Regions from separate parts of the Methyloferula stellata AR4 genome, predicted to be linked through region 1. Evidence: predicted binding sites of a transcription regulator. Region 1 holds the regulator's gene; the other holds the start of a gene.
The links. Region 1 encodes PhoB, which activates phosphate uptake and scavenging genes when phosphate is short. Its sites were predicted from a motif close to TGTCATNNANCTGTCAT; they were not measured.
Positions count from the first base shown of each region.

Region 2: A3OQ_RS0108390 (phospholipase C) is a predicted target of PhoB. The motif match lies at 3,144-3,160, and genes of this name have one in related genera.

Region 1 is NZ_ARWA01000001.1:2,248,536-2,255,004, forward strand. It holds gene A3OQ_RS0110985 (glycosyltransferase family 4 protein) at 1-18, shown strand, start outside; gene pstS (phosphate ABC transporter substrate-binding protein PstS) at 175-1,218, shown strand; gene pstC (phosphate ABC transporter permease subunit PstC) at 1,343-2,338, shown strand; gene pstA (phosphate ABC transporter permease PstA) at 2,342-3,181, shown strand; gene phoB (phosphate regulon transcriptional regulator PhoB) at 3,276-4,025, shown strand; gene A3OQ_RS0111010 (ceramide glucosyltransferase) at 4,133-5,347, shown strand; gene A3OQ_RS0111015 (hypothetical protein) at 5,551-5,922, opposite strand; gene A3OQ_RS0111020 (PQQ-dependent sugar dehydrogenase) at 6,324-6,469, shown strand, end outside.
Region 2 is NZ_ARWA01000001.1:1,705,905-1,711,105, reverse strand. It holds gene A3OQ_RS0108395 (cytochrome-c peroxidase) at 1-1,241, opposite strand, end outside; gene A3OQ_RS0108390 (phospholipase C) at 1,334-3,052, opposite strand; gene A3OQ_RS0108385 (FCD domain-containing protein) at 3,537-4,280, opposite strand; gene A3OQ_RS0108380 (LutC/YkgG family protein) at 4,421-5,074, opposite strand; gene A3OQ_RS0108375 (LutB/LldF family L-lactate oxidation iron-sulfur protein) at 5,071-5,201, opposite strand, start outside.

The DNA of each region.
Region 1 (6,469 bases):
TGGGGCCGCCCCGCTTGAACCGGGCTTTTGACAGCTATTTTACTGACAACAATCTGTCATTGAACTGTCACTACCCTATAGTAGCACCGTTGAATGGGTCGGGCCCCATTGCCGCATCGCTTGCGCTGTTTCATCCGTCCAGCTCGATCCGTTCAACAGCCGAAGAGGCATCACATGCAATCAACACGTTTTTTGAGAACCGCTGTTCTGGCGCTCGCCATGGGCGTGAGCGCGATTGCGCAAGCCGCTGATATTACAGGGGCTGGCGCGACTTTCCCTTATCCGATCTACGCCAAATGGGCAGATGCCTATAAAAAGGAAACGGGCAACGGCCTCAATTATCAATCGATCGGCTCGGGCGGTGGTATCAAGCAGATCAAGGCCCAGACGGTGACCTTCGGCGCCAGCGATGCGCCATTGAAGGGCGACGAGCTCGCGGCCAGCAATCTGGTTCAATGGCCGATGGTCATGGGCGGCATCGTGCCCGTCGTCAACATCGACGGCATCGCACCTGGCGAACTCGTGCTCGACGGTCCGATGCTCGCCAAGATCTTCCTCGGCGAAATCAAGACCTGGGATGACCCGGCGATCAAGAAGCTCAATCCCAGCGCCAAATTGCCGTCGGCTGCGATCGCCGTCGTGCATCGCTCGGACGGTTCGGGCACGACCTTCAATTTCACCAATTATCTGTCCAAAGTGTCGGCGGATTGGAAAGCCAAGGTCGGCGAGAATACCTCGGTTGAATGGCCGGCTGGCATCGGCGCCAAGGGCAACGAAGGCGTCGCCAATAATGTGATGCAGACCAAGGGCTCGATCGGCTATGTCGAATTCGCCTATGCGAAGCAAAACAAGCTGACCTATACCGGCTTGGTCAACAAGGAAGGCAAGAACGTCGAGCCGACCATGGCGTCCTTCCAAGCCGCCGCCGCCAACGCGGATTGGGCCAATGCGCCCGGCTTCTACCAGATCCTCACGGATCAGCCCGGCGCGGCCTCTTGGCCGATCACGGCTGCGACCTTCATCCTGATGCAAAAGAAGCCGCAGGACCTCGCCGCCGCCACTGAAGCGCTCAAGTTCTTCAGTTGGGCCTATGCGAAGGGCGACAAGATGGCTGAAGAGCTTGACTACATCCCGCTTCCCGACAATGTCGTCGCTCTGGTGAAAAAGACCTGGGCGGCCGACCTCAAGGGCAGCGACGGCAAGCCCTTGCTGAATTAATAAGGTCTTGAAAGCGGCAAGCCGCGGACATGCGTCTCCGCGGCTTGCTTCTCTGAGGACGATGTGGACCCTTAATTTGATATCCTGCCGTTCCTTCGTTCTTCTCTGATATACGGACCGTAGTTTGGCTGACCTCACCATCGACACCTATACGATGCAGCTCGACAAAGAGCATAAGCGTGCTCGGGTTTTCACCCGATTCCGGCTGAGCGATGGGCTTTTCCGGCGTTGCACATTTTCTGCGGTCATGCTCGTCTTGGCCCTTCTCGGCGGCGTCATGATTGCGCTGGCCTATGGTTCGCTTCCTGCGTTCCAGGCCTTCGGCTTTGGTTTTTTCGTCACCGAGGTTTGGAACCCGGTCACCGATAAATTCGGCGCGCTGGCCCCGATCTACGGTACCGTTGTCACATCACTTATCGCCATGCTCATTGCCGTCCCTGTCGGCATCGGAAGCGCGATTTTCCTGACCGAACTTTGCCCGCAATCGCTGCGGCGGCCGATCGGCGTTGCGATCGAACTACTCGCTGCGATTCCCTCGATCATTTACGGCCTCTGGGGCCTTTTCATTCTTGCGCCCTTCCTGCAGCAGTATGTCCAGCCAGCCCTCATTTCGCTTTTCGGCAACATCCCGATCCTGTCGACGCTTTTCGCCGGGCCGCCTTATGGAATCGGCATTCTGACGGCCGGCTTCGTTCTGGCCATTATGGTGCTTCCGTTCATCACCTCGATCTCGCGCGATGTTTTCGAGACGGTGCCGCCGGTCTTGAAAGAGGCGGGCTATGGCCTCGGCTGCACCACCTGGGAAGTCTCGCGGAACGTGGTGCTGCCTTACACGGGCGTTGGCGTGATCGGCGGGATCATGCTCGGTCTTGGGCGCGCGCTCGGCGAAACCATGGCGGTCACTTTCGTTATCGGCAATGCGCATCGAATCTCCGGATCCATACTGGCCCCCGGAACGACGATCTCGGCGTCGATCGCCAATGAATTCACCGAGGCCGTCGGCGACCTTTACACGTCGGCTTTGATCGAACTTGGCTTCATTCTGTTCATCATTACCTTCATCGTCTTGGCGATCTCGCGGTTCTTGCTCTTGCGCATCGAACAGAAAAAGGGCGTTTGAACCATGTCCCGTTACGCGCAGCGCCGGCGTCTCAATTTCTTCTCGATCGGCCTTTGCTATGCAGCGGCGGCCTTCGGGCTTGGTTTTCTATTGCTGATCCTCATCGCCCTTGTCGGGAAGGGCGTGCGAGGCTTCTCGCTCGATCTCTTCACGCAGATGACCCCGCCACCCGGAAGCAAGGGCGGTCTCCTCAATGCCATTTATGGCAGTCTCATCATGACCTTCCTCGGTGTCGCCATAGGGACGCCGTTGGGCATGCTGGCCGGCACCTACATGGCCGAATATGGCCGCGGCACGAAACTGACCTTTATCGTGCGCTTCATCAACGACATCCTGCTCAGCGCGCCTTCGATCGTCATTGGCCTTTTCGTTTACGAGATCATGGTCTCGAAAATGGGCCATTTCTCCGGCATCGCCGGCGCCGTCGCCCTTGCGATCATCGTGATACCGGTCGTCGTGCGGACAACCGAAGACATGCTGCTGCTCGTCCCCGCGCAGATGCGGGAGGCGGCGACGGCGCTTGGCCTGCCGCGTTTTCATGTGATCACCAAGATCGCCTATAAGGCCGCGAGCGCCGGCCTCGTGACCGGTATCCTCCTGGCGATCGCCCGCGCCAGCGGCGAGACGGCGCCCTTGCTTTTCACGGCGCTGAACAATCAATTCTTCAGCTCCAACCTCAACGCGCCCATGGCCAGCCTGCCGGTCATTATTTTCCAGTTTGCGTTGAGCCCCTATGCGGACTGGCAGCAACTGGCCTGGTCAGGCGCGCTGATTGTCACCGCCGCTGTTCTTTGTCTTTCCATCGCAGCGCGCGTGCTCGCCCGCAAGGGGGTGGGCGGATGAATGACGGAATGAAAATGCTCGGGTCCTTTAACGCGTCTCATGCGTCGGTCTTATCGCCCTCTGCGCCTGTCTCAGCTTGGAAAGTGACTTCGGCATGAATGATACTCGCACCCGGCAAACGCGCGGGATTTCGTCCGGGGGCGCGCCGCGCGTCCTTGTGGTCGAGGATGAGGCAGCGCTCGGTCTGCTTCTCACCTATAATCTCGAAGCCCAGGGTTTCGACGTCGAATGCGTCGAACGTGGCGACGACGCGGAACTGCGCCTGAGCGAAGCGCCGCCCGATCTCGTCATCCTCGACTGGATGCTGCCGGGCGTTTCGGGGCTCGAAATCTGCCGCCGCCTGCGCGCGCGGGAAAGCACGAGATCGCTGCCGGTCATTATGCTGACCGCACGCGGCGAAGAGGGCGAACGCGTGCGCGGCCTCTCCGTCGGGGCGGATGACTATGTGGTAAAGCCCTTTTCTGTGCCGGAGCTTTTGGCGCGGGTGCGCGCCTTGTTGCGACGGGTGCATCCGGCGCGGATCGCGCCTTTGCTTTCGATCGGCGATTTGGAGCTTGATCGCGGCACGTGGCGGGTGCGCCGCGGCGGCCGCTCGCTTCACATCGGCCCGACGGAATTTCGCCTTCTCGAATGTCTCATGGAGCGGCCTGGGCAGATTTTCTCGCGGGCACAATTGCTCGACAGTGTCTGGGGCCACGCGGCCGAAATCGACGAGCGAACCGTCGATGTTCATGTCGGACGGTTGCGCAAGGCTCTGTCACAGCCGGATGAGGAAGATCCGATCCGTACCGTCCGCGGCGCGGGCTATGGTTTCGATGAAACCTTCGGCAAGGTGAGGAATTAGATTTTTGTAGCTAAAGCGTTCATGATGAGGGGCGGCCCGCGAGTCCTCGAAACGCGCGGCGCCCTGACAGCAGTCACTTCGGATATTGGTCGAGTATATCGGACGACATGACCTTTACGATCATCATGCTCGCAGTCGCGGGGCTTCTGCTCTTCCTCCAATATTTGACGGCCTTTCTGGCCTGGCTGCGTTGTCGTCCGTCGCGCGGCCGGCGCGACGCTCTGGCCTTGGAGAAGGTGGACACGTTTCCAGCGATCAGCCTGGTCCGGCCGCTGTGCGGGCTCGAGAGTTTTTCGGGCGACACGCTGCGCAGTTCTTTCACGTTGAGCTATCCGTCCTACGAACTGCTTTTTTGCGTCGCCGATCCATCGGATCCGATCATCCCTTGGGTGAGAGCGGCCATGCGCACCTATCCCGAGGTGCCGAGCCAGCTCATCATCGGCGACGAGAAGATCAGCATCAATCCAAAGCTGAACAATATGGTGCGCGGCTGGCAGACGGCACGCTTCGACCGGATCGCCTTTATCGACAGCAATGTCCTTCTCGCCCCCGACTTTTTGCAGAGCCTGATTCATGCGCTGCGCGACGATACAGGCGTCGTCTCGGCGCCGCCGATCGGGCTTTCGCCGCGCGGGTTCTGGGCGCATCTCGAATGCGCCTTCCTCAATACCTATGAGGCGCGCTGGCAATATGCGGCGGATGCTTTTGCGATGGGCTTCGCGCAAGGCAAGACCCTGTTTTTCCGCCGCTCCGAATTGGAGAGCGGCTTCATGGAGCTCGCGGATGAACCGGCCGAAGACGCGGCCTCGACCAAAATGGTGCGCCGGCGGGGCCTGAAGGCACGCCTTGCCATGCCTTCGTCGCAGCCACTCGGCGAAAGAAGCGTCAAGGATGTGTGGTCGCGGCAATTGCGCTGGGCGCGGTTGCGGCGCGTGACGTTCCCGATGGAGTTCGTCCCGGAAATTCTGACCGGAGCTGCGGTGCCGCTTCTGGCTTTGGCGCTTGCGGCCTATACGGCGGGTTTTTCGGTACCGCTCGCCGTTCTTCTCTATATTTTGGCGTGGTACGCGCCCGAGATCATCTTGGCGAAGCTCTGTCGCTGGCCGATCAACCCTTCTCTCGCGTTGGCGCTTCCTTTGCGCGACGGCATGATTCCGGCGCTATGGGTCGCGGCTTGGATGGGCCGCAACTTTACGTGGCGCGGCAATGGAATCGAGGTCGATGCGGCGAGCCCGCGCGGGTTTCGGCCGCGCGCCGCGACTTCGACAAAGCTCGTCTGGAAGCGGGTTCGGACGTCCTGGGATCGCGCCTTTCCGCGCTGAATCGCAACTTCAAGCGCGTTGCTCAAGCCTTTGTTTCAAAGACTATTTTTTCCGAAAAGTCGGGCCCACTTTCCCGGATGATGCTTTAATTCAAGCCGCACAGCATTTGGCTTGACGCATTGCTGTGTCGGAAAGCTCCTTGGATGCGCGGATCAAGTTCGCGCATGACGCCTTCTGACAATTCTATCGGAAGATCCGATGTTCTAGCGTTCTTTCTGTGCGTGCCAGCGGCCACCGCATTGCTGCGTCGGAACCGACCAGGCGCCCTGGCCGGATGCGCCTCTCAAGCGTCCTGAGACATGCGCAACGTCCGTTCCGCGATGGAAGGCGAAAGAGACGACACCATCCCCGCCGACGCGGCCAAAGGGCTGAACCGCGCTGTCGCTCGTAGCGACAATGAGACCATCGGACACGGTCACAGAGCCGCTCGCCGTCCTTTGGCAGTCGCCCACGTCCGTCGTGGCGTCGATCCGATAGGTGCCATCATAATTGGTCGCCGCAAAAGCAGGCAGGCTCACTGCGGCCACGAGCGTCAAAGCGAGGCCAACGTGTAAAAAACGCGAAGATTTCATCATCGGAACGGCTTGGACCAGGACGTGAAGGGGACGAAAAGCGCGAATTGGCTTTCCACCGGTAGCATATGCCGCAAAAGCCCTGTGCGATGCAACAGGCGTCATGACGCGCCTGGGAGAAAGTCGGGGCCTGGCGCTAAACTCTTGCAGTCCTGGACTTTTCCATCGAGGCTTCTGCGGGCCAGACGGCGAGGGCACTCTCGAAGGTGTCATTTGCGGGTCATTCCGAATTGGATAATCTCTATGAGATTAAGGCTCAATCTGGCCGCCGCATCAGACGGTCGCACAAGCGACGCATCCCATTCTGTCGAACGTTTCGTTCGGCATATCGTTTTTAACAGAACAAACTCGGCACCGCCGGAAAAGGCGGGCTTGTAAGCACCAACCAGGGGTGAGGAAACATTATGGCGCAAGCAAAAACTGCGATTACGATCGTATTGGGCGGCCTGCTGCTGGCTTCGACCGGTGCTCTGCCGGCAGCCGCGCAAAAGCCGGCGGCGGAGGCACCCGCGCAAGATGCCACGATGAACAAGCTTCAAGACTTCAAGTC
Region 2 (5,201 bases), 540 kb from region 1:
GGATACCATTTGCCCGGATTGGTTTCGCGCTCCACGTAAAAGTGCATGACCTCGTCGAGCGAATGAAAGACGCCATTGTGGAAGAATACTTTGCGTGTCGCCACATTGCGCAAAGTCGGCGTCTTGAACAAGCCGCAGTAAGCGGCGGCATCGGCATAGTCCGTGCGCAGCGGACCACACAGCCCGAGATCGTAATAATGCGAGTCGCTATTGGCTGGAATATTGCGATTGCGGGGCGCACCCAAGGACTCGAATTGGTAGTCGGTGAACGCGGGCTGGAACAATCCGTCGCGCGATGCCTTATCGATGTGGCAAGATGAGCAATTGCCCTTTTTCGGATCTTCAAAGAGCTTGAGACCGCGCGCTTCCGCCTCGTCGAGCACCATCTTTCCGGCGAGATAGGCATCATATTTGCTGCTGTAGGGATGGAAGCTCGGATCTTCCAGCTGGAAACGGACCAGCGCGAAAAGCGCTTCATCCAATGCAAGCGCTGGCTGGCTGAAAATCTGCGCCCCGAACAATTGCTTCATATCATCCGCATAAACGGCATGCTTGAGGCGGTCGAGCACTTCGTCGACATTGCGATTATTCATCTCGTTGGGATCGAGCAATGGCCCGCGCGCTTGGCTTTGGATCGTATCGGCCCGGCCGTCCCAATCGAGGCCGCCCTGCGGAATATTCGCTTCGGCGGCGGCGAGCACGGTGCTGTTGGGGTCAGCCTTGGCGACAGCGGCAACCTTCACGTCGGCGGCCGGCGCGACGGCCTGCTGCAGCTGATCGCTATCGGGCATCTGAGGGTTGGGACCGATCGTGAAATTCGGCGTGTGCTCAAGATAGGTAAGCGACGGCACCGCCCGTACGCCCGCGCTTTTCAGATCGGGGCCGCCAAGTTGCACGGCCAGTCCATTCGCCGGGGCGTAAGCGTTCGCAGGGCTATGGCACGATGCGCAGGCAAGCTGGCCGGAACCGGACAGCGACGGATCGAAAAACATTTTCCGGCCGAGTTGCGCGAGCGCCGAAAGCTCCGTGGATGGGCCGGGCGCCGCCGATGCCGCGCTGGCCGCGGGCCGTTCGATGGATTCTGCCTGACCTGAGGCAGCGGCGGGGGCTGCATGCCTTGCACCGTCGCACACTAAAATGACGCCAGCGAAAGGAATTGCGATGGCCGAGGACACCAAAAGAGCCCGCCGCAGAAACCAAGTGCGGAAGGAGGTCTGCAAGAATTCCGGGAAACGCGTCATCGGACACTTACTGATGATTGAGAGATGTAGGCCGCGACTTGGAGCAGATGGATTGCGCCATCTGCCCCAAGCCTTCATTTAAGACAGTGCGCTTAGCGGATCGTGCCCCAGAAGCGGTCGAGGAACAGTCTCGCGAGCGGGGACTGGTAGAAGTCGAACATATTGTCAAGCGGCCCTGCGATCTTATCATAGGAGCCCTGGCCGATCCGTTGACCGTCCAACCAATTGTCTTCGATGAAGCGCGTGATCGACGCCTGATCTGTCACAGTATGATCGACGAAGTTGTGCTTCGCGAAAGGCGAGATCACGAGCAGAGGCTGACGCGTGCCATAGCCGCAGCGGCCATTGACCGGCAAACCTTTGAGGCCGGGCAGAGCGCTCGCCGGGGGCGTGCCCGGGGTATATGTGGCGCTGCTGTCGAGCGGAGCACAGACGCCCGTTGATTCAAGGGTGTCCTGAGCACTGGTGGATGGGTTGATCACATGGTTGGCGTGATCATACCAGCCGTCGGAGTCGTCATAAGCGACGATGATCGCAGTGTCATCCCAGAACTTGCTCTGCTTGACGGCATTAACAGCGCTGACGATGAAATCCTGCTCATCGAGCGGATCCGAATAGCCGCCGTGCCCATCCTGGAAGGCCGGAGCCTTGAGGAAGGATACCGCGGGCATATTGCCAGCATTGAGGGCGTCGAAGAAGTCATGGCTGTCGTATTGATGGTTGGCGCCACCGTCATTCGACGTGCCGATGGCTGCGACCGAAGATGGCCGAGTATGGGCGAGATTTTGCGTTGACGCATAATATTGGAACGGCTGATGGTGCGGGATATAGTCGGCCGTGTAAGCGTTGTTGAGCGTAGCCGAGGTCGAGCTCCGCTTGCAGCCGGTCGTGCTGTTAGCGTTCGTCAGGGTCAGATCGAAGCCGCCTTCGAACCAACCCCACGTGATGTGCTTGGCATTCAGCAGATCACCGATGTTCTTTCCGGTCATCGAGGTCGTGGCGGCAGTGGTCGAGGAGCAGACGTCGCCGAAGGGATCGCTGTCACCATACATTGTATATCCACCTTGGCCGTCGGCCACGATGTTATTGATGGTGTTGGTCGAACTGCCATTGCTGGGAGCGTGACCCACGGCGCCATTGGTCTGGCCGGAGATGAGATTGATCGCACCGGGCGTGGATGGACCGAATTGCGAACTGTATGAATTATCGTTCATCGCGAAGTGCTGCGCATAGTTCCACAGCGCGGTGACGGTGTTGCCGTCATAATAGCCCATCACGAGGCCCTTCGTGTTAAAGGCGCCCGTGCCGCCGGTTCCGGCGTTACCAGTGTACTTCGGAAACAGATCCATCTTGCCGTCATCGAAGGCCTCTTCTTCAGGCCCGTAAGCGTGGTTCTGGTCTTGCGTGACGGCCTGCGAACGGTCGAGACGGAACGGATTGGCCGCTCCGGTGCCATTAGCGGTATTGGTCAAGTTCGGATTGTTGTTCAACAGCGCCTTGGTAAGCCCGTTGATCTTCGGCGTGGAAGGTTTGGCGGTGAACGTCGGTTCGCCAGCCGGATTTGTCGCGTTCGGGTAAGTGCCGAAATAATGATCGAAGGATATGTTCTCTCCAAAAATGACAACCACATGTTTGATGGGAGTCTTCGTTTGCGGCTTACCTTCATGGCCCGGGAAGCCACCGTCATGGCCGGGGAATCCACCCGGCGGTACAAATGAATCATCGGCGCTCAAAGCCGGGCTGCCGCCATTGGCGGTGAGCAGCATAGACAAAAAAAAGGCGAACGCCGCCTTGTTGGTGTGCCGTCGCATGGGAGTCTCTCAAGGAATGTGAAAGCGAACGAAACATTGCTGTCTGAAACAGAAACGGCATCCGCGAGCGGCGGCGTTTTAGGATTAAGCGGTGACATACGGATGACGATACATAGCGTTTGTCGACTAAAATGCTTTGGGTTCTCCGATATGCAAGTTTACGGTTTTGATCGACGCGCTTATGACACGATCGTCATCGCTCATCATGGCTGCGTCTGAGTTGTTCTCACTATGATTTCGATATCGATTAAACGTTCGCAGATATGGCGGACGGCACGAGATACCTCTTCAACATTGATTGATCAAAAACGGGAGGCCGCGTTCAAAAATCGATACGAAATTACACCGCGTGCGAGGTTTGCGGTATGGCGATACGCGAAGGTGCGGTCGCGAATTCTGCCGAAGGGATTTCCGGATGGGCCCAAAGTCGCGTGCTGGAAGTCTTGCGTCATCGCGTTGGTCCGTCACGACGCAGCCGGTCCTTTTAATCAGCTAGCAAGTCTTCGCGGTCGATCCTGCGCAAAGAGGCTTCCAGTCGCTGCTCGTCGCGGGTGATTTGTTCAACCGTCTCACAGGTAAATTGAATATGTTGAAAGGCGGCAGCTTCCGACCGTGCGCGATCGCCGGATAAAATAGCTTCGCCGATTTCCAGATGCTGCGCCATGAGTTGGTCCCTGACGCCCAAACGGCGATAAAGCTGTTCGCGATGATAGAAGATGCCATTGCGCAACATATCGCTGAACATCCGCATGATATGCAGCACGATGACGTTGTGGGCCGCTTCATAGATCACGAGATGCAAATTCGTGTCGGCTTGGGCTTCCGCATGCGCATCGTCGGATTGATGCGCGAGTTTGATCGCCTCAAGACATTGCGTGATTTGCGCCCGGTCGATTTGCGTTGCTCTGACGGCCGCAAGCCCGCAGGCATGAGCTTCGACCAATCGGCGATATTCGAAGTAATCAGCCGCGACCCTTTCGTCGCCGCTGAAAAGCTTCGATAGAGGATCGGAAAGCGGTGTCAAAAACGCGGTCACGACCGTGCCTGCCTTCGACGTGCTCACCAACCCCTTCTCCTCGAGCTGAGCCAGAGCGTCGCGCAGTGTCGGCCTTGAAACACCCAATTTCTCGGCCAACTCCCGTTCCGAGGTCAGTTTCTCTCCCGGCCTGATCACACCTTCGAGAATCATGGTTTGCAAATGCTGGGCAACAGCATCTGCAATACGCATAACCTTTATCTCCGCCATTCTAACCTCGTTGGATGCGGCAAGATTCCCGCAGGATATATTATTTTACCAGGAGCCGTCGAGGTTGTGCTTTTCAGCGCAATTTCGACCAGCTGGATCGCCTTGTCGCCCAGTGATGGCACTCAATCCCGCTCATCCACAATGATGATGTGAAGAAATCCAGGTCCATGCGCGCCGCGCACCAGCGAGCCCTCGATATCCGTCGTTCCACTCGGCCCTGTTATGAGGTTTGCGTTGCGGGGAACCGCCATATGGCCTGCTTCAATCGCATAGTCTTCAAGGTAAGCCACTATGCGCTTGGCCTCGAGAATGACGATGTGATGGAGCGGCAGAAAGGAAAACAGCGTCGCGCAGTTCGGCGCGGAATGGAAAACAAGCGTGCCTGTTTCGGCAATGCCCCAAAGAGCTTTTTGGATGGCGACCATTTGATCGGGCGAAATCGTGGACGTGAACGTCAAGCCGCCCCAATCGAGGCGCATCAGATCCTGATCTTGCTGCAGGGCAACCGGACCTTCGGCGCCATGTTCTGCGAGATAGGCGCGCACGGCCGCGGGCACCTCGCGAAAATCCTTCACCACGCAGACGGTCGCACCGATCTGGGGAAGCGTGACCCTCGACGCAAAAAGGCTGCGAAGATCGCCGTCAGGCATAGGCGGGCGTCCGAGCTCTGGTTCCAATAAAAGGGATTCGGCAATCGCCGTCACAGAATCGGGACTGACGCCGTCGCGATGCAACGCGCGCCGCACTCTTTCGAGAATGATGTCGCGACTTGTCATACGCGGTCGCGGCGTTGAGCCGCCTTGTATTGTTGCATGAAGGTTTGGGAGGCAGGTTTTGGAAAGTCGCGATAACTCGTCCAACCCTTGATCATTGGCATGGAGCTGATCCAACCGGCCCTTCCAA